Regions from separate parts of the Pseudoalteromonas sp. SANK 73390 genome, predicted to be linked through region 1. Evidence: predicted binding sites of a transcription regulator. Region 1 holds the regulator's gene; the other holds the start of a gene.
The links. Region 1 encodes NrdR, which represses ribonucleotide reductase genes. Its sites were predicted from a motif close to AAACACNANATNTNGTGTTT; they were not measured.

Region 1 (10,944 bases):
CAGCTGAATATACCCATGGGCGCTTGCATGTTTTTTGGAAACCTAATGAAGTAAGTTAAGCCTTCGCCTTCTTCACTACTCACTTCAATATCGCCATTAAGAGTTTGTTTTACTAAGTTTAAAGTTATGTGAGTTCCTAAGCCGCTACCGCCTTGATCTCGTTTAGTCGTGAAAAATGGGTCAAAAAGTTTTTCAAGTTGTCCACTACTTACGCCGCGACCATTATCTTTGTAAACAATTTTAACATCGTCATGGTCATCGGTAATGCTAATATCAATAGCGCCCTTATCAATACCATCAAAGCCATGGATAAGAGAGTTCATAATTAAGTTAGTGAATATTTGACTTATTGCACCTGCTGGCAGGTTAAGTATTAGGTCATCCGGACAATCAATATCAATGGTATGTTTCGTCTTTTTGATTTTTGGATGCAATGAACGAACAACTTCTGAGAGGTATTCTTTGAAGTTAATTTTCCTTACCGCTTCACTTGCCTGATCAACGGCAATTTGTTTAAAGCTAGCAACTAATTCTGATGCTCTATCTAAGTTGGTCGTCAATAAACTGGTGCTTTGTTTTGCTTCATTAATAAACTCCTCCAGCGCTTTGGGAGAGAGTGTTTTTTGCGTGTACGCGGCTTCTAGTTTGTTTAAGCGTTCTTGTAAGAATGATGTTGCAGTAACGCCAATTCCAACAGGTGTATTTATATCATGTGTAATACCTGCAACCAATCCGCCAAGCGCGGCCATTTTTTCGGAGCCTACAAGGCGCTCTTGTGCCATATTCAGCTCATCAACATATCGTTCGAGTTCTTTTTGCTTAGTAAGCAACTCTTGCTCTGTTTGGCTACGCAGATCAACCTCTTCTGTTAATGTGAGTTTTTGTTTTTCAAGCTCATATTTTTGTTGTTGTAGGTCCATCATGGCTTGACTGAGGTTGGACGTTTTTCTTGCCACTTCTTGCTCTAGTTGCAAATTGTGTTGGTCAAGCTTTTCATTACTGATAATCAGCTCTTTTTGAGTTTGATTTAGTTGTTTGCGATACCCAGATACTTTGTCGATTAATTTGTTAAAAGCCTCTTCCATGACTTTTAACTCATTACGTTCAGTCGTTCCAATATCAATTTTTTTGCCATCAATGTCATCAAGTTCGATTTCCTCAATCTGGTCGGTTAAGTCTGTCAACGGCTCAGTGAGCAGGCGGCGGAATGCAATTAAAAATAAGATGATTAAGAAGGTGGTCTTAATCATGGCATTACCAATTAAAAAGTAAATCGAGATCATGATACGGCTAAAAACTACATCGCGAGATGAGAATAATGTGACATCACCAACCTGAGTAGCGCGGCCTGAAAACTCAAAAATGAGTGGGAAGGTATATCCAAATAAGCCAGAAGGAGTATCCTCTATAATGGCTTCTTCTTGAACCAGTTGCTGGCTATATAATTCATGTATATCGAGTGAGCGACCAAGTTGAGAAATAATCTCTCCGCTATCATCTCGCACAATGATGCCTTCAATCATAGGGATAGCCAGTAGCCCCTCAGCAGTTGTTACGGTTTGTTTGGTGTTTAGCTCCCAAATTGCACGAGTTAGGCTACGACTGAATGTTTTTTGTAACATGGTCAACTCATTACGGATGTAATCTTTAGTATTAACATACTCCGCGACAACTTGGCCGCACGTTACGACGAATGTCAACAAAAAGTAAACGGAGAGCACATTCGTGAGTAGCTTTTTTGATAGGCTTTTTTGTAGCATGAATGAACGACTGCTCCCCAGAGAAGAATTATTTTAGAATGGCTAATGGTAAACTTAGCTAATAAAGGCTTAAAAATAAATAAATATCTTGTTTTTCGCATAGAAAAAACGCCTCAATATCATTGTGTCTAGGGTCTGTTGATTTTTGCAGTTTGTTTTTACAGCAGTGAGTTGGCGGTTTAGGCAAGACAGAGGCTACGTAGCATAGTTATTCTATGTGAGTTAGCCGATAACGCAGAATAAACCGCCTACTCGCGTTGCTCGCAGAGTTCAACCAAAGGCTTTTACTATTTTGTCATTCGCAACTTACATAACTCATTATGCTACATCGCTCATTTCGCGTATTAAAAGCCTTTGATTTGAATAAAATCTATACCTCAAAGATCAACAGGCCCCAGTATTCCTTACTGATGAAAGAATATTGTGTTATAAGAGCCATGTATAAAAAACAGTAGATAGATTGTAATGAATTACTCAATATTAGTGTGTGACGATTCAACGGTTGCACGTAAACAAGTTGTTCGCAGCTTGAGTAGCTCGTTGAATGCAAATATAAAACAAGCGAAAGATGGTTTGGAGGCAATTGAATTGTTAAAAAGCCATGCAATAGATTTATTATGTTTAGATTTAACTATGCCACAGCTTGATGGTATTGGTGTGCTGGAATATATAAAAAATGATCCACAGATAGAAACTTTTGTGGTTGTTATATCAGCGGATATTCAAGCAACGATGAAGCAGAAAGTGATTCAATTAGGTGCTATTGAGTTTTTAGAAAAGCCGGTTGATAGTGAGCACCTTTTAAAACTGCTGCACACATATGGTATACGCTAATTAAGTTACAAACAGATTGTTAACCTTATATTTTTTCACCTCAATAAACTTTTGAGTCGACTTGCCTAAAGTGAAATGCATAATTTTTGCAAATAGATAAACCAAGGTTGAAATTTTTGCATATTATTCGTTTGTTTTATCGGTTGACAAAGTGCCTATATTTCGGGCAAGCTAAAAACATGAAAACAAAATTTAACACCACCACGATTATTACAACCACCATCCAATCTGGATAGTGGCATAGGTCGGTGCGTATTTGAAAAGGCCTGTGTTCACTAAGAACACAGGCCTTTTTTCGTTTTAGGAATGAGGAAACTTTAAAATGCGTGTTTTAAAATTTGGCGGCTCATCGCTGGCTAACTTTGAATGTCTTAAACAAGTACAAAATTTAATCTTAAATCAGGCGGGTGAAGAAGCGTTGATTGTGTTGTCAGCGCCCGGTGGCATAACTGATCAGCTCGTGGAGCTTGTGGAATTAGCTGAACAGGGAGCAGATTATACCGCTCAGTGGCAGGCGTTGTCAGAGCGTGCTACTGCGCTGCTAGAGCAAGTGGAAAAACTTTACGGCAGTGTGACGCACTGGCCCAAGTTTGACGATTTACAAAATAAGTTGGCAGGAGTTAAGTTGCTAAACAACTGCCCTGACTCGGTTCGTGCCTATGTCATTAGTTTTGGCGAGCGAATTAGTGTGGCATTGATGCAAGCGATGTTAGGTACCTCACAAGCCGTGTACCTTGAAGCGACAGATTGTATCGCCAGTCATGGTGGTTATTTAGATGCTGAAGTGGACTTGCAATTGAGTCAGTCTAAATTTGCCACAGCCATGAATATTAACCCGAGTAAGTATTACATTATGCCAGGCTTTACTGCCAGTAATGCACGTGGTGAGTTAACCACTTTAGGCCGTAATGGCTCTGATTATTCAGCCGCCGTTGCGGCAGCCTGTTTACGTGCTCAGGTGTGTCAAATTTGGACTGATGTTGATGGTGTATATAATGCAGATCCGCGGTTTATTAAAAAAGCCAGTAAGGTTGATTGGTTGTCATATAAAGAAGCTATGGAGTTATCATACTTTGGCGCTAAGGTGCTACATCCTAAGACCATTTTACCTTGTGCAAAGTTCTCTGTGCCATGCGAAATAAAAAATACTCATAACCCAGACGTTGCAGGCTCAGTGATCAGTAATGAACGGCGCGGTGATGAAGCGGTGAAAGCGCTATCAAGCCTTGAAAACTTGGCTATGCTCACCGTATCAGGCCCTGGTATGAAGGGTAAAGTAGGTATGGCATCACGGGTATTTAATGCGCTTGCAAGTGATAGTGTTTCTATTGTTTTAATTACACAGAGTTCATGTGAGTTTAGTATCAGCTTTTGTGTCCATGAGGCTGATTTAGATCTTGCACTTAATGCGTTAGAGTTAGCCTTTGAGCTTGAAGCGCAAGCAGGCTTGATTGAGCCTGTTCAAGTGCAGCGTGATTTAGCTATTGTGACTTTAGTTGGCGATAATATGAAAGCCCATAAGGGGCTTGCTGCAAAGTTTTTTGCATCTTTAGCGCAAGCGCAGTTAAATATTGTTGCGATAGCACAAGACTCAACAGAAAGTGCGATTTCAGCAGTTATAGATGGAGCGCGATGTAATGATGCTGTTAAAGTCTGTCATGAAAACTTCTTTACACACATTCCGTCTATTGACGTATTTTTATTAGGCTGTGGGCTTGTAGGTCAAGAGCTGATTAAGCAATTAGAAAAACAACAAGCTTGGTTAGAAGCACGTAATATAAAGTTAAACTTATATGGTGTGGCTAACTCTAAACAGCTGTATTTAAATGCTGAAGGTGTACCGTTTGATACTTGGCAGTCTCAGCTTGCTAGCCAGCAGCAAGAGTTTGCTCTTGAGCATGTTGAAGCATTTGTTAAGGCCAATCACTTAATTAACCCAGTATTGGTTGATTGCACATCATCACAACACCTTGCGGATCAGTATGTTGACTTTCTTAATGCTGGATTTCACGTAGTAGCAGCAAATAAAAAAGCCAATACAGGTAGCTATGAGTATTATCAGGCGTTAATGCAAGCGGCACAAAGTAAACAAAGAAAGTTCTTGTATGAGACGAATGTAGGGGCTGGGTTGCCTGTCTTAGATAATTTGCAATTGTTATTTGGTGCAGGTGATGAATTGTTATCGTTTAACGGTATTTTATCTGGATCTCTTTCTTACATGTTTGGTGCACTTGAAGATGGTTTGAGTTTATCTCAAGCAACACTAAAAGCCAAAAGCAATGGCTTTACTGAACCCGACCCAAGGGATGACCTCTCTGGCACCGATGTTGCGAGAAAGCTACTTATCATAGCTCGTGAATCTGGGTTAAAACTAGAGCTAAGTGATATTGAAGTAGAGCCAGTGGTGCCGGTTGATTTTGCTCAAGGTAGCTCAGTGGATGAATTTATGGCACGTTTACACGAGCTTGATGCCAGTTTCACAGACAAAATACAAAGTGCGGCAAACGAAAATAAAGTTTTACGATATGTGGGTAGTATCGAAAACGGACATTGTCGTGTCGGTATTGAAGCAGTAGATAAAGCACATGCGCTTTACGATATTCGTGATGGTGAAAATGCACTGGCTATTTTAAGCCAGTACTATCAACCTCGCCCGTTTGTTATTCGTGGCTATGGCGCAGGTGCTGAGGTTACCTCCGCGGGTGTATTCGCTGATATTTTAAAAACACTTTAGGGTAGGAATTATTGATGATTTCAATTTATGCACCTGCATCGATTGGTAACTTTTGCATTGGTTTTGATTCTTTGGGGGCAGCGCTTGCACCAATTGATGGCACTTTACTTGGAGACGTTGTTCATATTGAGCAAGCAAAGCAAGATGCCTTCAAGTGCGTCGGTCCTTATGCATCGAAACTACCCAGTGATGCCAGCGAAAATTTATCTTTTCAATGTTTAATGCATTTTAGAGAGCACGTCGCACCGAGTATGCCTCCTGTACTGCTAACGTTAGATAAACGCTTACCAATTGGTTCAGGGCTTGGCTCAAGTGCTTGCTCTGTGGTTGCAACATTTGCAGCGTTAAACAAATTTGCAGGTACACAATTATCACAATCGGCGATGATAGAATTGATGGCTGATTTTGAAGGTAAAGTCAGTGGTGCGCGTCATTATGACAATATTACACCTTGTTATTTAGGTGGCTTACAACTGACTGCTGAATTAGTACCAGATAAAGCGTTGTCCTTGCCAGTAGATAAACATTGGTATTATGTTACTGCTTATCCAGGATTTGCGCTCAATACTGCGAAAGCTAGGGGCGTATTACCACAAAGCTTAACCACTCACAGTGCGGTGGAATTTGCTCAGCGTTTATCAAGTTTTTGTGTGTTGCTGCAAAGTGAGCGTTTTGAACAAGCGCTTGAGCTGATGCAAGATGATATGGCAGAGCCTTACCGTCAATCACTCATTCCTGGGTTTAGCGACGCTAAGGCTGCATTACCATCACAAGGGGCGAAGCTGGTTAGTATCTCTGGTGCTGGCCCTACGCTATTTGCTCTTTGTCAATCACTTGAAGATGCTAAACAATGCCAGCAATGGCTTGAAAATAACTATATTAATGAACATGGGTTTAGTCATATCTGTAAACTCGATAACTTAGGTACTCGTGACATTTCTCAAGGAGAACATTCGTAATGCAATTGGTTAACTTAAAAGATGAACAGCAAAAAGTATCGTTTACAGAGGCAGTTAAAACGGGTCTTGGGCGTAATCAGGGGGTGTTTTTCCCAACTGATTTAACGCGTTTGGACAATGTTGACGCTTTGCTAGATTTACCATTTGCTGAACGTAGTGCGCAAATACTGGCACATCTAATTGGTGATGAATTACCTAAAGACACCCTTACTGAGATGGTTGCCCGCGCTTTTGATTTTCCAGTTAAATTAGCAAAAGTAGATGAAAAAAATTATTGTTTAGAGCTATTTCATGGTCCTACGCTGGCTTTTAAAGACTTTGGTGGTCGCTTTATGGCTGAGTGTATCGGTTTGTTTAATCACGGTGAGCGCGTTACTATTTTAACAGCAACAAGTGGTGATACTGGGGCTGCTGTGGCGCATGCCTTTTACAATAAGCCCCATGTAGATGTGGTGATTTTATATCCTGAAGGCAAAATATCGCTGGCGCAGCAAAAGTTATTTACTACCTTAGGTGGCAATATCCACTGTTATGCTGTTGAAGGCAGCTTCGATGATTGTCAAAGTTTGGTTAAACAAGCGTTTTTAGATGATGAAGTAAAGCAAAAACTCGGTTTAAACTCAGCTAACTCGATTAATATTAGCCGTTTGGTTGCTCAGGTTTGTTATTACTTTGAGGCATTGGCTCAACTGCCCAAAGGTGAGCGCGGCGATGTACATATTTCAGTACCAAGTGGTAATTTTGGTAATGTATGTGCAGCAATGATTGCATCAATTATTGGTTTACCTGTGAGTAAGTTATCAGCCGTGACCAATCAAAACGATACGGTGCCGCGTTTTATTGCCTCAGGACAATGGTCGCCAAATGCAACTATTGAGTCACTCTCAAATGCAATGGATGTGAGTAAACCTAATAATTGGCCTCGTGTTCAAAGTATGTTAGATAGTGGACAGTTTGAACAACATGATTTTTATTCACGTTGTGTTAGTGAGCAACGTACGCAAGACGTGATGAAAGAAGTGGCTGCTCGTGGTTATGTTGCAGAGCCTCATACCGCTATCGCCCATGAAGGCTTAACACAAGATAAAGCATCAAATAGTACCGGGATATTTTTAGCAACTGCACATCCTGCAAAGTTTAAAGAGTCAGTAGAACAAGTACTAGGGCAACACATAAAGCTGCCTAAAGTGCTGCAAGATGCGCTAGAAAAAACGTGTTTAGCACAGCCGATGACTGCCGATTATGAGCAATTAAAAGCGGCTATATTTGACAAGTTATTATAGAAAATTGTAATGCTGGGCTACTTAAATCAATAGGTAGCTTAGCAAAGGCATTAATATACTTAATTTTATTTGTAAAAACCATTAATAATATTAATGTTAAAATAAAAAAATATCATTACTTTAACGCTGTGAAATAAATTCAATCCCTGTTTAAATATGCTCATGCCAAGATCATAGGCATGATACGCATTAGAGCGTACAATATGGCTTTTTATACCTTACGTGCACCTAGGAGACCCCATGTTAGAACGTAACATGAATATTGCAGACTTTGACCCTGAATTAGCAAAAGCGATTGCGCTTGAAACCACCCGCCAAGAAGAGCATATTGAGCTTATTGCTTCTGAAAACTACTGTAGCCCTCGCGTTTTAGAAGCTCAGGGGTCTCAGTTAACAAATAAATACGCTGAAGGCTATCCAGGTAAACGTTACTACGGTGGTTGTGAACACGTAGATGTGGTTGAGCAACTTGCAATCGATCGCGCAAATGAACTGTTTGGCTCAAATTACGCGAACGTTCAGCCTCACGCTGGTTCTCAAGCAAATGCGGCGGTTTTTCAAGCGTTGCTTCAACCACATGATACTGTATTGGGTATGAGCTTAGCGCACGGTGGTCATTTGACTCATGGTTCACATGTGAACTTTTCAGGTAAAACATATAATGCGATTCAATACGGTCTAAATGAAGAAACCGGTGAAATTGATTATGCACAAGTCGAAGCATTAGCACTTGAGCACAAGCCGAAAATGATTATTGGTGGTTTCTCAGCATATTCTGGTATTGTTGATTGGGCTAAATTCCGTGAAATTGCTGACAAAGTAGATGCTTATCTACTGGTTGATATGGCACACGTAGCAGGACTTGTTGCAGCTGGCGTATATCCAAGTCCAGTGCCACATGCACACGTTGTAACAACAACAACACACAAAACATTAGCGGGCCCTCGTGGTGGTTTAATCATTTCAGCTTGTGATGATGAAGCGATTTATAAAAAGCTAAATAGTGCTGTATTCCCAGGTGGCCAAGGTGGTCCTTTGTGTCATGTTATCGCTGCTAAAGCGGTTGCATTCAAAGAAGCACTGCAGCCTGAGTTCACAGTGTATCAAAAGCAGGTTGTGAAAAATGCTCAAGCGATGGTGAGTGTTTTACAAGAGCGTGGCTACAAAGTGGTCTCTGGCAAAACAGACAATCACCTGTTCTTACTTGACCTAATTGATAAAGATATTACCGGTAAAGATGCTGATGCAGCATTGGGTCGTGCCAATATTACAGTGAACAAAAACTCTGTACCAAACGACCCTCGCTCACCATTTGTGACCTCTGGTTTGCGAATCGGTTCTCCTGCAATTACACGTCGTGGCTTTAAAGAAGCTGAATCAAAAGAGTTAGCAGGCTGGATGTGTGATGTGCTTGATAACATTAATGATGAATCAGTACAGGCAGAAGTTAAAGAGAAAGTGAAAGCAATCTGCGCTAAATTACCTGTTTACGCATAATTTTACGCACAAAACAGCATTTTTTGTTATTATAAAGGCCGCTATTTAGCGGCCTTTTTTTGTTAGCTTTTTAAAGTGAATCAATATGCATTGCCCTTTTTGTACTGCCAAAGATACCAAAGTTATAGACTCCCGTTTAGTGAGTTCAGGCCACCAAGTGCGAAGACGCCGAGAGTGTATTGAATGCCATGAACGTTTTACCACTTTTGAGGGGGCTGAGTTGGTCATGCCAAGAGTGATAAAACAAGATGGATCTCGTGAGCCGTTTAACGAAGATAAGCTTATAAATGGTTTAGCAAGAGCGCTAGAGAAGCGACCTGTTAGTACAGAGCAAATTGATGAAGTGATCCATGAAATTAAATCTAAAATTCGTGCCACAGGCGAGCGAGAAGTGCCAAGTCACTTAATTGGTGAGTGCATCATGGAGGCGCTTAAAAAGCTTGATAAAGTAGCTTATGTTCGATTTGCATCGGTATACCGCTCGTTTGAAGATATTAGAGAGTTTGGCGAAGAAATTGCTAGGTTAGGTGACTGAAGATGTTTTCAGATGATGATTTTCATTACATGTCGCTGGCAATTGAGCTTGCCAAAAAAGGGCGTTTTACTACTACACCCAACCCTAATGTGGGCTGTGTTGTTGTTAAAGATGGGCAAATCGTAGGGCAAGGCTATCATCAACGGGCGGGTGAAGGGCATGCTGAAGTAAATGCATTAAAAGAAGCTGGACGAAAAGCACAAGATGCCACGGCTTACGTTACGCTAGAACCTTGTAGCCACTTTGGGCGCACACCGCCATGCGCAGAAGGGTTGGCTAAAGCGGGAGTTAAACGTGTTATTGCAGCGATGGTTGACCCCAATCCAAAGGTTGCAGGGCGGGGTTTATCCATGTTAGAACAAGCTGGTGTTGAGGTATCTTATGGCTTGATGCAAACGCAAGCCAGGGCGCTTAACAAAGGTTTTATTAAGCGAATGGAGCATGGCTTACCGTATGTTACTTGCAAACTAGCGGCAAGTTTAGATGGTAAAACGGCATTAAAAAATGGTCAAAGCAAATGGATCACAGGTGCAACAGCACGCCAAGATGTACAATACTTTCGAGCTCAAAGCTGTGCCATATTAAGTGGTGCAGACACAGTGATAATGGATAACGCAAAGCTCAATGTGCGTATTGATGAGAGCATGATTGAGTTACCGCAAGAGCTATCGTTGCGGCAACCTGTTCGTGTGGTCATCGACTCACAAAACCGTTTAACACCTGATTTGGCATTATTTCAAATACAATCACCGATATTAATTTTACGAACACACCTTGATAATAGTGTGCAATGGCCGCACTTCGTTGAACAAATAGTACTAAAAGAACAACACCAAAAAGTCTCTTGCCATGCAGTTTTAGAATGCTTAGCTAGTCGAGGCATAAACGATGTATGGCTTGAGTCCGGCGCTACTTTGGCTGGTGTATTTGCTGAGCAAAAATTAATAGATGAATACGTGATATATTTGGCTCCAAAGCTTATTGGCAGCCAAGGCAGAAGCTTATTAAATCTACCTGAAATTACTGCAATGGATGACGTGACTCAATTGGAGTTCCTTGATGTGAGACAAATAGGTGATGATATTCGTATTATGGCAAAAACCTGCTAAGAAGAGGCAATATGTTTACAGGTATTATTGAAGCAACAGGTACACTTGATGAGTTAACGGCCTCAAAAGGCGATTTAATCGTTCGCGTACAGAGCCTTAATTTAGATATGAGTGATGTAAATCTAGGCGATAGTATTGCCACTAACGGTGTGTGTTTAACTGTAGTAGAAAAGTTTAAAGATGGTTTTAGGGCTGACTTATCGAATGAGACCATTAACTTGACCCAGTTCTCT
Region 2 (10,944 bases), on a different contig from region 1:
GTTTTCGCTTATTTCTTTACTCCAACCTTGGTCAAGCCATGTACGTTTTGGTACTTTTCCTTTTTCAGGTGTGATTGCAATTGGCTCTGAAGGGGCAGTATGACGATTTGTACTACAGCCTACGATGGCAAAAAGGCCAATAATACCGAGTGTGGTGGCTAAATATAACTTGCTCATTGATATTCCTTGCAACAGTAAATGTAAAATAATAGTTACTTATTGTTGTGTTTGCTATTACAAGGCATTACAAGTTAGGAGAAAATGCAATGTTAGGCAGCATTTGCTGAGCGCTAACATTGCATTGGAGCGTTAGAAGTAGGCGCGAACACCAAGCTTAATGTTGCGTCCAGGAAGTGGGGCTTGATCTTTAATGAACGAACTATGCACAAAGCCTAGTTCGTCAGTGAGGTTGTCTAAATTCATATATGCAACGAAATCAATGCCGCTTTGACTAAAGTCATATTGAACACTCGCATCAACAAGGGTGTAGCCCATTGTGTTGGTTTCATAGGTGGTAATATCATCTTGCTTAGCGTAGCGTGTCACGGTCATGTTGGCTTGAAAACCCTCATAAGCATATTCGTACTTCACGCCTAACTTGTTGCTAGGAATACGCGGTAACGCATTACCATTTTTAAGTTTTGCGCTCAGCGAATCAGCAAACACCTTGAAACGGTTCTTATCATTAATACGATAATGCGCGTCCAATTCTATTCCGTAAAGTTCAGCATCTTGACTGGTAAATTGAAAAACAGGCTGAGACCCTTCATGAAAATGATCTGCCTCTTCAATACCGTGTGCGTGGCTATACATCAAGCCGGTATTCTTTTGATAGTAAAAGTTGTTGATATCGTTATAAAACACGTTAATGGTATAACCAAAATCACCAATGAAGCGACGAACACTCAAATCAATATTGGTTGCGGTTTCTTGTTTTATATCTTCTGGTTCAAAGTGGGCTTCACCGTCTTCTAAGTGATATCCTAACCCTAATTCATAAGTGCTAGTCGCGATGTGTGAACCATTTGATAATAGCTCTGCTGTTAATGGTGCGCGTTCAGAGCGGGAGAGGTTAAGTGCAACATTGTGGCCGTCGACAAACTCGTAAACCCCCCCGATAGACGCACTGATATTGGTCATATCAAGTTGATAATCGACGTCACTTTCAGCATGTTGTTCATGTTCATGTTCATGTTCATGTTCATGTTCATGTTCTTCGTGAGCACTAATTCGACTGCTAAGCTGGTAATCTTCTACTCGTGCACCCAACTCTAATGTAAAGTCACCAAAGTTGCGCTCTTCGAGTAAGTAAAGAGAGTGAATTTTAGTTTGTGTGGCTGGTGTAAACGCTTCTTCACCTTGTGCAGCATAATCACTATCACTGAAATGGTAGCCAAGGATGCCGTGCCAGTTACCTAACTTGTGCTCTAAACTGGCACGTAATTCAGATGACTTGTTAGTGAAAGTTGTGCCAATCTGCTCGCCTTCAATCTCACTGTGTTTATAATCGGTATAGCCTGCGCGTACACTCACTGATTCAATCCATTGGTTGTGCAAAGCGTAATTAAATAGCGCTTGCCAACGGTCTTGTTTTACACGGGCAAATACATTGTCGTCATGTTCATCATGTTCATCATGTTCATCATGTTCATCATGTTCATGGTGCGCGTGGCTATGTGCGGGAATTCCGTAGTCAGTATCAATCCGACCGAAAGATAAGCCAATGGTCATATGCTCATTGACATAGCTTGAGCCAATATTGAATTGCTGAGAGTCAATAAAGGTATTATCTACCTGATTGGCAAATTCAGCATGTTCTTCATGCTCATCCATGTGTTCTTCATCGTGGTGCTCTTCTTCATGATGGTCGTCGTGAGCGTCATGCTCATCATGGTGCTCGTCTTCAGGTAATTTGAAAGTTGGGGTTTCATAGTTGCCACCTTTACGACTTACACCATCAAAGTGAAAGTTGAACCCGTCGTTACCGGTTTCTAGCAGGGCAGCATAAGTGTTGGTATTAGATACGCTGTCATGGCTATATTCAGCAGCACCACTTAGGGTTTCTATTACATCTCTAGGAATACGGTTATCAACCACATTCACGACACCACCAATGGCACCTGAGCCATACAGCAAGGTTGCAGGGCCACGTAACACTTCAATTTGCTGTGCTGATAAACTGTCATTTGTATTAGCATGGTCAGGTCCAACACGAGATGCATCACTGCTATCTAAACCATTTTGCATGATTTTGACGCGCGGACCATCTAAACCTCGGATTATAGGGCTTGAAGAAACTGGGCCAAAATAACTCGAATTGATACCAGGGATGCCTTTTAATGTTTCACCGAGAGTAGGTTTCGCTGCATTTTTTAGCTCATCACCGCCTAACACTGATACCGGTGCTGCCATTTCAACATTGTTTTTATGCAGAGCCGATGCAAACACAACAATGCTATCAACTGCACTTGGGTTGAGTTTTACTGTTACGAAACCATTGTTTTCAGTTACATTAATTCGTTCATCAATGTAGTTGTTTTTTGAGACATGAAGTTGCGAGTTTGCATCAACCGAAATAGTAAAAAGGCCATTTTTGTCAGTGCTGACAGATTGTGACTTACCATGCAAATGAAGTTTAGCACCACTTACAGGTTGGTTATTGTGATCAACTACTTTACCTTTCACATCACCTGCAAATGCATAAGATGAAAATAAAGCGGAAACAATGGCACTGCTAATTAAGGACTGCTTGATCATAATTTTTAACTTGTTCAGAGTATGAGTGTTAGTGTTGTTATAATATAACACCGCATTTTTAATGATTCAACAATGTTATATTGTAACTCTTAATTTTGTTGATAATGTGATCATAACTCCTATAGTTACAGAGAATGTTATATTTTGGGTAATTCTTATGAGTAAACCTTTTGTTTTCAAGGCACGATTGAATGTTGCAGACCTATTTCATCATGCCAACCACCAAGAAGTGTTTACCACTGCATTGCAAAAAGCAGAGACATTAGAGCACTTTGTATTAAAAATGTTAGGGTATTGTGCGTTATCTTATGAACAAGCTGCTTGTCTCAATAATTTATCTGAAAAGCAAAAACCAGACGTCTGGCTAGAAGATAAACAAGGCCATATAACCGTTGCGTTGTTTGCGGGCGTTATGGAGTTAGGCGATATTATTCGCATAGCTAAGCAGTATAAAAAACTTGTGTTACTTATCAAAGAAGATAGCGAGTGGTTTGACTCTGTTAAAGAGCGATTAAGCTACGTAGAAAATACCAGTATTTTTGCGTTGGAAGAGGATTTTTTAGATTCCTTAAGTGAAGCATTGAGCCGGAGTTTGCATTGGGATATTGTTATAGAGCAAAACCAAATTAGTGTGAGCGATAAAACTGAATATTACGAAACCAATGTATTAAAGCTACTTTAGAATCCTTTTCCTGATGTTTTATAAGGGGGTTGAAGAGATACTTTGTAAACTCTCAATATTTGCGAACGAATGATGATATTTTGGTTATTGTGAGTGAAACCAACGCCCTGAATTAAAAAATAGATTATTGAACTAATTTGCCTATTCAGAGCAGTGGTTAATTAAATAGAGTGTATTATAAAAATGCAAAGTGTGTTCACAGCAGGGTGAGCTTTATATTAGTTAAAGGTTTGGTACAGCATAGAAGTATTTCACCATCACGGACAAATGCTAAAGGTTCTTGGTTATAACAAACCTCTCCTTGCACTAGTTTGGCACGACATGCACCGCAAAACCCTTCCCGGCATTGATAAGCGACTTCAATATTAGCTTGCTCTAGAGTATCAAGAAGAGAAGGTGATTGAGCCGCAAAATCTAGCGGCTCAGATTGGTTATTAAGAGTAACCTTATGGCAGTGCTTATCGCTCATTACAAGTCGAAATCACCAAATTCTGCAGCATCAACCTCAGAGTCAATTTGACCAACAAGGTATGAACTTATCTCTGCTTCTTGCGGGGCAACTTGAACGTTATCAGACACTAACCAAGCATTTATCCATGGAATAGGATTACTCTTGTTCTCAAACTGTGTAGGTAGACCGACAGCTGTCATGCGAACATTTGTAATATATTCAACATATTGGCATAAAATATCTTTATTTAAGCCAATCATTGAGCCATCTTTAAATAAGTATTCAGCCCAGTCTTTTTCTTGTTCTGCTGCTTCAACAAACATTGCAATAGCTTGCTCTTGGCATTGAGCAGCAACAATTGCCATTTCAGGGTCATCTTTGCCATCTTGCATGATGTTTAGCATATGCTGTGTGCCAGATAGGTGTAATGCTTCATCACGCGCAATCAGCTTGATGATTTTTGCGTTACCTTCCATTAGCTCACGTTCTGCAAATGCAAATGAACAGGCAAAGCTCACATAAAAGCGAATAGCTTCTAAAATGTTTACTGACATGATGCAAAGGTACAGCAGTTTCTTCAATTCAAACTGGTTTATAACTACCGTTTTGCCATTTATTTCATGCTTACCTTCACCATATAGGTTATAAAGAGAAACCTTCTCGATAAGTTCATCATAATAACGAGTTACAGCATCAGCACGTTGATTAATACGATCATTAGTTACAATGTCATCAAAAATTAACTCTGGTGATTGCGTCACATTACGAATTATGTGTGTGTATGAGCGACTGTGAATAGTTTCACTAAATGCCCAAGTTTCGATCCATGTTTCAAGTTCAGGTAAAGATACGATAGGGAGCAACGCGACGTTAGGAGAGCGGCCTTGTACGCTGTCTAATAGTGTTTGATACTTTAAATTACTTAAGAAAATGTGCTTTTCATGCTCAGGTAAGCCTTGAAAATCTAATCTATCTTTACTTACGTCAACCTCTTCAGGGCGCCAGAAGAAAGATAGCTGCTTTTCAATTAACTTTTCAAAAATAGGGTATTTTTGTTGGTCAAAACGAGAAACGTTGACGGTTTGGCCAAAAAACATTGGCTCTTTTAACTGATCATTATGAGTTCTGCTAAAAGTAGAATAAGACATATTTTATATACTCGATACCAAAAACAGCGGATCTTATGACCCGCTAATACTTATATTTTACAAGCGCCGCCTGCACAATCATCATCTTCCGCTTGTACTTTAAGCTCATCATGTGAGTCAGAAGCGCCATCTCGGGTGTTGTGATAATAAAGTGTTTTTACACCTAACTTATATGCAGTTAATAAATCTTTAAGCAGCAGCTGCATTGGAACTTTGCCACCTTCAAACTTATTTGGGTCGTAGTTTGTATTTGCAGAGATAGTTTGATCGACAAACTTCTGCATAATTCCAACCAAGCTTAAGTAACCATCATTTGAAGGGATATCCCACAGTAATTCATAGCTGTCTTTTAAACGCTCATACTCAGGAACAACTTGTTTTAATATACCATCTTTACTGGCTTTTACGCTGATATGACCACGAGGTGGTTCAATACCATTTGTGGCATTTGATATTTGTGATGATGTCTCTGATGGCATTAATGCTGATAGCGTTGAGTTGCGCATACCATGTTCTTGAATACGCTCGCGAAGACCGTTCCAATCTAAATGGAGGGGTTCTTCACAAATTTTATCTAAATCACGCTTGTATGTATCAATTGGCATAATGCCTTGGGAGTACGTAGTCTCATTAAACAATGGACAAGCACCACGCTCTTTAGCTAACTCATTTGATGCTTTCATTAAGTAAAACTGAATTGCTTCAAAAGTACGGTGTGTTAAACCATTCGCGCTGCCATCAGAATACTTAACGCCATTTTTGGCGAGGTAATAAGCATAGTTAATAACGCCAATACCGAGGGTTCGACGTCCCATAGTTGCATTTTGTGCAGCAGGTACAGGGTAGTCTTGAAAATCTAATAGGTTATCAAGTGCCCTTACGGCAAGTTCAGCTAATTCCTCTAGCTCGTCTAATGATTCGAGCGCACCTAAGTTGAATGCTGATAAGGTACATAGTGCAATTTCACCATCAGGGTCGCTCACATTGTTTAAAGGCTTAGTTGGTAGCGCAATTTCAAGGCACAAGTTTGACTGTCGAATTGGGGCAACCTTTGAGTCAAATGGGCTATGTGTATTACAGTGGTCAACATTTTGCAGGTAAATTCGGCCGGTACTTGCACGTTCTTGTGCAAACATAGAAAACAGCTCAATGGCTTTAATACGCTTTTTACGAATTGATTCATCTTGTTCGTATTGCACGTACAGAGTTTCAAACTTTTCTTGGTCTTCAAAAAAAGCATCATACAGCCCTGGTACATCCGATGGGCTAAATAATGTGATGTAACCATCTTTGATCAAACGTGTGTACATAGTTTTATTAAATTGCACACCATAATCTAAGTGGCGGACACGGTTTTCTTCAACGCCTCGGTTATTTTTTAGAACAAGCAAGTTTTCTACTTCTAAATGCCAAAGCGGGTAAAACAAAGTGGCAGCGCCACCGCGAACACCACCTTGCGAGCAGCTTTTAACAGCAGTCTGAAAGTGCTTATAAAAAGGAATGCAACCAGTGTGATAAGCTTCACCATTGCGAATAGGGCTACCTAATGCACGAATACGGCCAGCGTTTATTCCAATGCCAGCGCGTTGACTTACATATTTTACGATAGCAGATGAAGTTGCATTGATAGAGTCTAAACTATCACCGCACTCAATCAATACGCAGGAACTAAATTGACGAGTTGGTGTGCGTACACCCGCCATAATCGGGGTAGGTAGTGATATTTTAAAAAGTGAGATCGCATCATAAAAACGTTTGACGTAGTCTAGGCGTGTATCTTTTTGGTAATCCGAAAATAAGCTTGCAGCGACCAAAATATACAAAAATTGGGCACTCTCATAGATTTCGCCCGTCACACGGTTTTGAACTAAATATTTACCTTCGAGCTGTTTTACAGCGGCATAACTAAAATTCATATCACGGCTGTGATCAACATAGTCATTAAGTTCATCAAGTTCTTGCTTGGTATAATCAACAAGAAGGTGAGGGTCATAACGTTTGTCTTCAACCATTTTAGTTACATGGTCATATAAATGCGGCGGCTCAAATTGACCATAAGCTTTTTTACGTAAATGGAACACTGCAAGGCGCGCAGCTAAATATTGGTAATCAGGAGAGTCTTTATCTATTAAATCAGCAGCGGCTTTAATAATAGTTTCATGTATATCTTCAGTACGAATACCATCGTAAAACTGAATATGAGACTTTAATTCGACCTGTGATACAGAAACATTATTTAGACCTTCTGCGGCCCAAGTGATCACGCGATGGATCTTATCAAGATCAAGCGGCTCTTTACGGCCATTTCGTTTGCTGACAGATAGCTGTTGGTTCATAGTTGCGCCTGTATTCCTTCGGAATTGTATTTTTGTGGTAAACGCACGGTTCACACTTTGATTATCTATTCACCACTATATATGGTGATAGGCTTACCGTGGATCACAAGATAGTGTGGATTAGCATAATTTGCAATAGAACAACTTGGCTACAATTGTGGATAACTTAGGGATAATCTTCAAGTGTTAGTATTCATTAACCTTTGAGGAATCACTGCTAAAGAAGCCTAAAAAAAATCAACCAAGAAGTCTGGTTTTTTTATCAAATTCAAAAAAAATTCTAACTGATTTTTTTATACGCAATCTGGCTTCCTTTTAGTTACAAGGCACAAGATATAGTGCCTTGTCGAAATCAAAAATACTAGATATGCGAAAATAACGATTCAGGGTTAGTTAAATTTAGATCTGCTTGCCAGCTGAGTGCAGTTGCTTTGCTGGGGATGTAGCCCCACAACGCAGCAACGGATCGCATATTGGCCGCTTTTGCGGCTGCTATGTCTCTTTCTGCATCGCCTACATAAAAACATTCTCTAGGCTTAACTGCTAATTGTTGAGCAACATGCAAGAGTGGTTTTGGTGAAGGCTTTGCTTCATCTAGCGTATCTCCGCAAACGACGACTTCGATATCTTTTAATTCATCTATTAACTTTAACAAGGGTAAAGTTAAGAAGGTCGGTTTGTTGGTCATTATACCAATTTTTATTCCGTTACTACGAAGCATGTCTAATAAAGGGGCGATCCCGTTAAAACAATGGCTATGAACCGCGATGTTTTTTTCATAATAATCAAGCACACTTTGTTTTAGTATGGGTTCGTCATAATCAGTTAGCTTATCTTTAAAGCCAACTTCTAATAACGCTTTAACGCCATTTGATATTGCGGGGCTATAATCTGCTTTTGATACCTCAGGTAGGCCATATAACTGTAAAGTGTAGTTAAGCGCGGCACCCAGATCGTCACAAGTGTCTAGTAGGGTCCCATCTAAGTCAAAAATAACAGCTTGGGTCATGCTAGCTTCTCAAAATGTAAAAGATAATTAACACTGACATCATCAGTTAGTGTGAATGTTTTGCTAATCGGATTATAGCTAATACCAGCACTAGCGCGCACTTTTAGACCGACTTGTTCAGCCCAGTTAATTAGTGTTGAAGGGCGAATAAATTTGTCATGTTGGTGTGTACCTTCAGGCACAATTTTAAGGATTTTCTCTGCGCCAACAATTGCCATTAAATAAGCTTTTGTTGTTTTGTTGAGTGTAGAGAAAAAGACACTGGCACCAGGTTTTGCAAGTTGAGCTACTGCTGAGATAATAGAAGCGGGCTCTGGAACATGCTCTAACATTTCCATGCATGTTATTACATCAAATTCTTCAGGGTGCTGGGTGGCAAAGTCCTCAGCAGGTATTTTTTGATAATCAACTTTTACGCCAGACTCTAAGCTATGTAACTTAGCGACATTTAATGGCTCTTGACCCATATCAATGCCATGAGCCTTTGCGCCTAGTTTAGCCATACTCTCTGTAAGAATACCGCCGCCACAGCCAACATCTAGTACTTTTTTTGCAAATAAACCCTGACATTTATCATTTATAAAATCTAAGCGCAGTGGGTTGATATCGTGCAGCGGTTTAAATTCTCCTTCTGTATCCCACCACCGTTCTGCGATTTGTTCAAACTTTGCAATTTCTTGTGGGTCTACATTTTGATGTTCGGTCATAAAAAACTTCCTCGTTAATCTGAGCGCATTATAAAGGGGGTCAGATTAAAATCACTAAAATTTTGCGCCTGTAAACTGTTTAAAAGTGTGTTAGCATGGCGTTTGAGAATTAATAATAACTTAATCCCTTTGTCACGCGATAGTGTGACATAAAAGGGTTAGACACTGAAGGAAAGTGGAACCGAATGACTGAACTCGCCAATGAAATCCTGCCAGTCAATATTGAAGATGAACTCAAAAACTCGTACTTAGATTACGCGATGAGTGTGATCGTTGGTCGTGCATTACCTGACGTACGTGATGGCTTAAAGCCAGTACACCGTCGAGTTTTGTTTGCCATGAACGAATTAAAAAATGACTGGAATAAGCCTTATAAGAAGTCGGCGCGTGTTGTCGGTGATGTAATTGGTAAATACCACCCTCACGGCGACAGCGCAGTGTACGACACAATAGTACGTATGGCGCAACCATTTTCTTTACGCTACATGCTGGTTGATGGCCAAGGTAACTTTGGTTCTGTAGATGGTGACTCAGCAGCTGCAATGCGTTATACCGAAGTACGTATGGCTAAGATTTCTCACGAATTGTTAGCCGACTTAGAAAAAGAAACGGTCGATTTTGTACCAAACTACGATGGTACTGAACAAATTCCCGATGTATTACCGACAAGAGTACCTGCTTTATTAGTTAATGGCTCTTCAGGTATTGCTGTTGGTATGGCAACGAACATACCTCCTCATAACTTAACTGAGGTGATCAATGGTTGTTTGGCTTTAATCCAAAATCCTGATCTAACCATTGAAGACTTAATAGAGTATATTCCAGGCCCAGATTTTCCAACAGCAGCAATTATTAACGGTAAAAAGGGCATTGAGCAAGCGTATAAAACAGGCCGTGGTAAAGTTTACATCCGTGCTCGTGCTGAAATTGAAGTGGACGAAAAAACGAGTAAAGAAACTATTATCGTCCATGAAATTCCCTACCAAGTTAACAAAGCACGCTTAATAGAAAAAATTGCTGAATTAGTTAAAGAGAAAAAAGTTGAAGGGATCAGCGCGCTTCGTGACGAATCAGACAAAGACGGTATGCGTATCGTAATTGAGGTCAAACGTGGTGAAGTAGGCGAAGTGATTTTAAACAACCTATATGCACAAACTCAGTTACAAACTGTGTTTGGTATGAATATGGTTGCGTTAGACAATAATCAGCCTAAATGCTTTAACTTAAAAGAAATGCTTGAAGCGTTCATTATTCATCGCCGTGAAGTTGTAACGCGTCGTACCGTATTTGATTTACGTAAAGCACGCGATAGAGCACATACCCTTGAAGGCTTGGCGATTGCACTGGCAAATATAGACCCTATCATTGAGCTTATTCGTAAATCACCGAGCCCATCTGAGGCAAAAGCTGCACTAGTAGCTCGTTCTTGGGCGCTGGGTACAGTTAAAGGCATGCTTGAAAAAGCGGGTGAAGATAATGTTGCACGTCCAGATTGGTTAGAGCCAGAACTGGGTATTCGTGACGGTCAGTATTATTTGTCAGAACAACAAGCTCAAGCCATTTTAGATTTACGCTTACATAAATTAACGGGTCTTGAACACGAAAAGATTCTAGCTGAATACCAAGAGTTATTAGAGCTAATCGCAGAATTATTATACATACTCTCCACACCTGAACGTTTGATGGAAGTGATCCGCGATGAGCTTGTGGTCATTAAAGAGACCTATGGCGATGAGCGTCGCACTGAAATTAGTGCAGCCGCGCATGACATTAGTTTAGAAGACTTGATCAATGAAGAAGACGTTGTAGTTACTTTATCTCACGAAGGTTATGTGAAGTATCAGCCTCTTACTG

Region 2: a site for NrdR is predicted at 7,445-7,464, ahead of nrdA (class 1a ribonucleoside-diphosphate reductase subunit alpha). Genes of this name have one in related genera too.

Annotation. Positions count from the first base shown of each region.
Region 1 covers NZ_ARPN01000171.1:30,512-41,455, reverse strand. Annotated here, with positions in the region: gene SANK73390_RS19390 (ATP-binding protein) at 1-1,760, opposite strand, end outside; gene SANK73390_RS19385 (response regulator) at 2,226-2,594, shown strand; gene thrA (bifunctional aspartate kinase/homoserine dehydrogenase I) at 2,917-5,328, shown strand; gene thrB (homoserine kinase) at 5,343-6,287, shown strand; gene thrC (threonine synthase) at 6,287-7,570, shown strand; gene glyA (serine hydroxymethyltransferase) at 7,811-9,067, shown strand; gene nrdR (transcriptional regulator NrdR) at 9,153-9,602, shown strand; gene ribD (bifunctional diaminohydroxyphosphoribosylaminopyrimidine deaminase/5-amino-6-(5-phosphoribosylamino)uracil reductase RibD) at 9,605-10,711, shown strand; gene SANK73390_RS19350 (riboflavin synthase) at 10,723-10,944, shown strand, end outside.
Region 2 covers NZ_ARPN01000042.1:36,308-47,251, reverse strand. Annotated here, with positions in the region: gene SANK73390_RS04725 (di-heme-cytochrome C peroxidase) at 1-177, opposite strand, end outside; gene SANK73390_RS04720 (TonB-dependent receptor) at 310-2,757, opposite strand; gene SANK73390_RS04715 (YaeQ family protein) at 2,915-3,439, shown strand; gene yfaE (class I ribonucleotide reductase maintenance protein YfaE) at 3,636-3,908, opposite strand; gene nrdB (class Ia ribonucleoside-diphosphate reductase subunit beta) at 3,908-5,038, opposite strand; gene nrdA (class 1a ribonucleoside-diphosphate reductase subunit alpha) at 5,089-7,374, opposite strand; gene SANK73390_RS04695 (HAD family hydrolase) at 7,736-8,383, opposite strand; gene ubiG (bifunctional 2-polyprenyl-6-hydroxyphenol methylase/3-demethylubiquinol 3-O-methyltransferase UbiG) at 8,380-9,090, opposite strand; gene gyrA (DNA topoisomerase (ATP-hydrolyzing) subunit A) at 9,276-10,944, shown strand, end outside.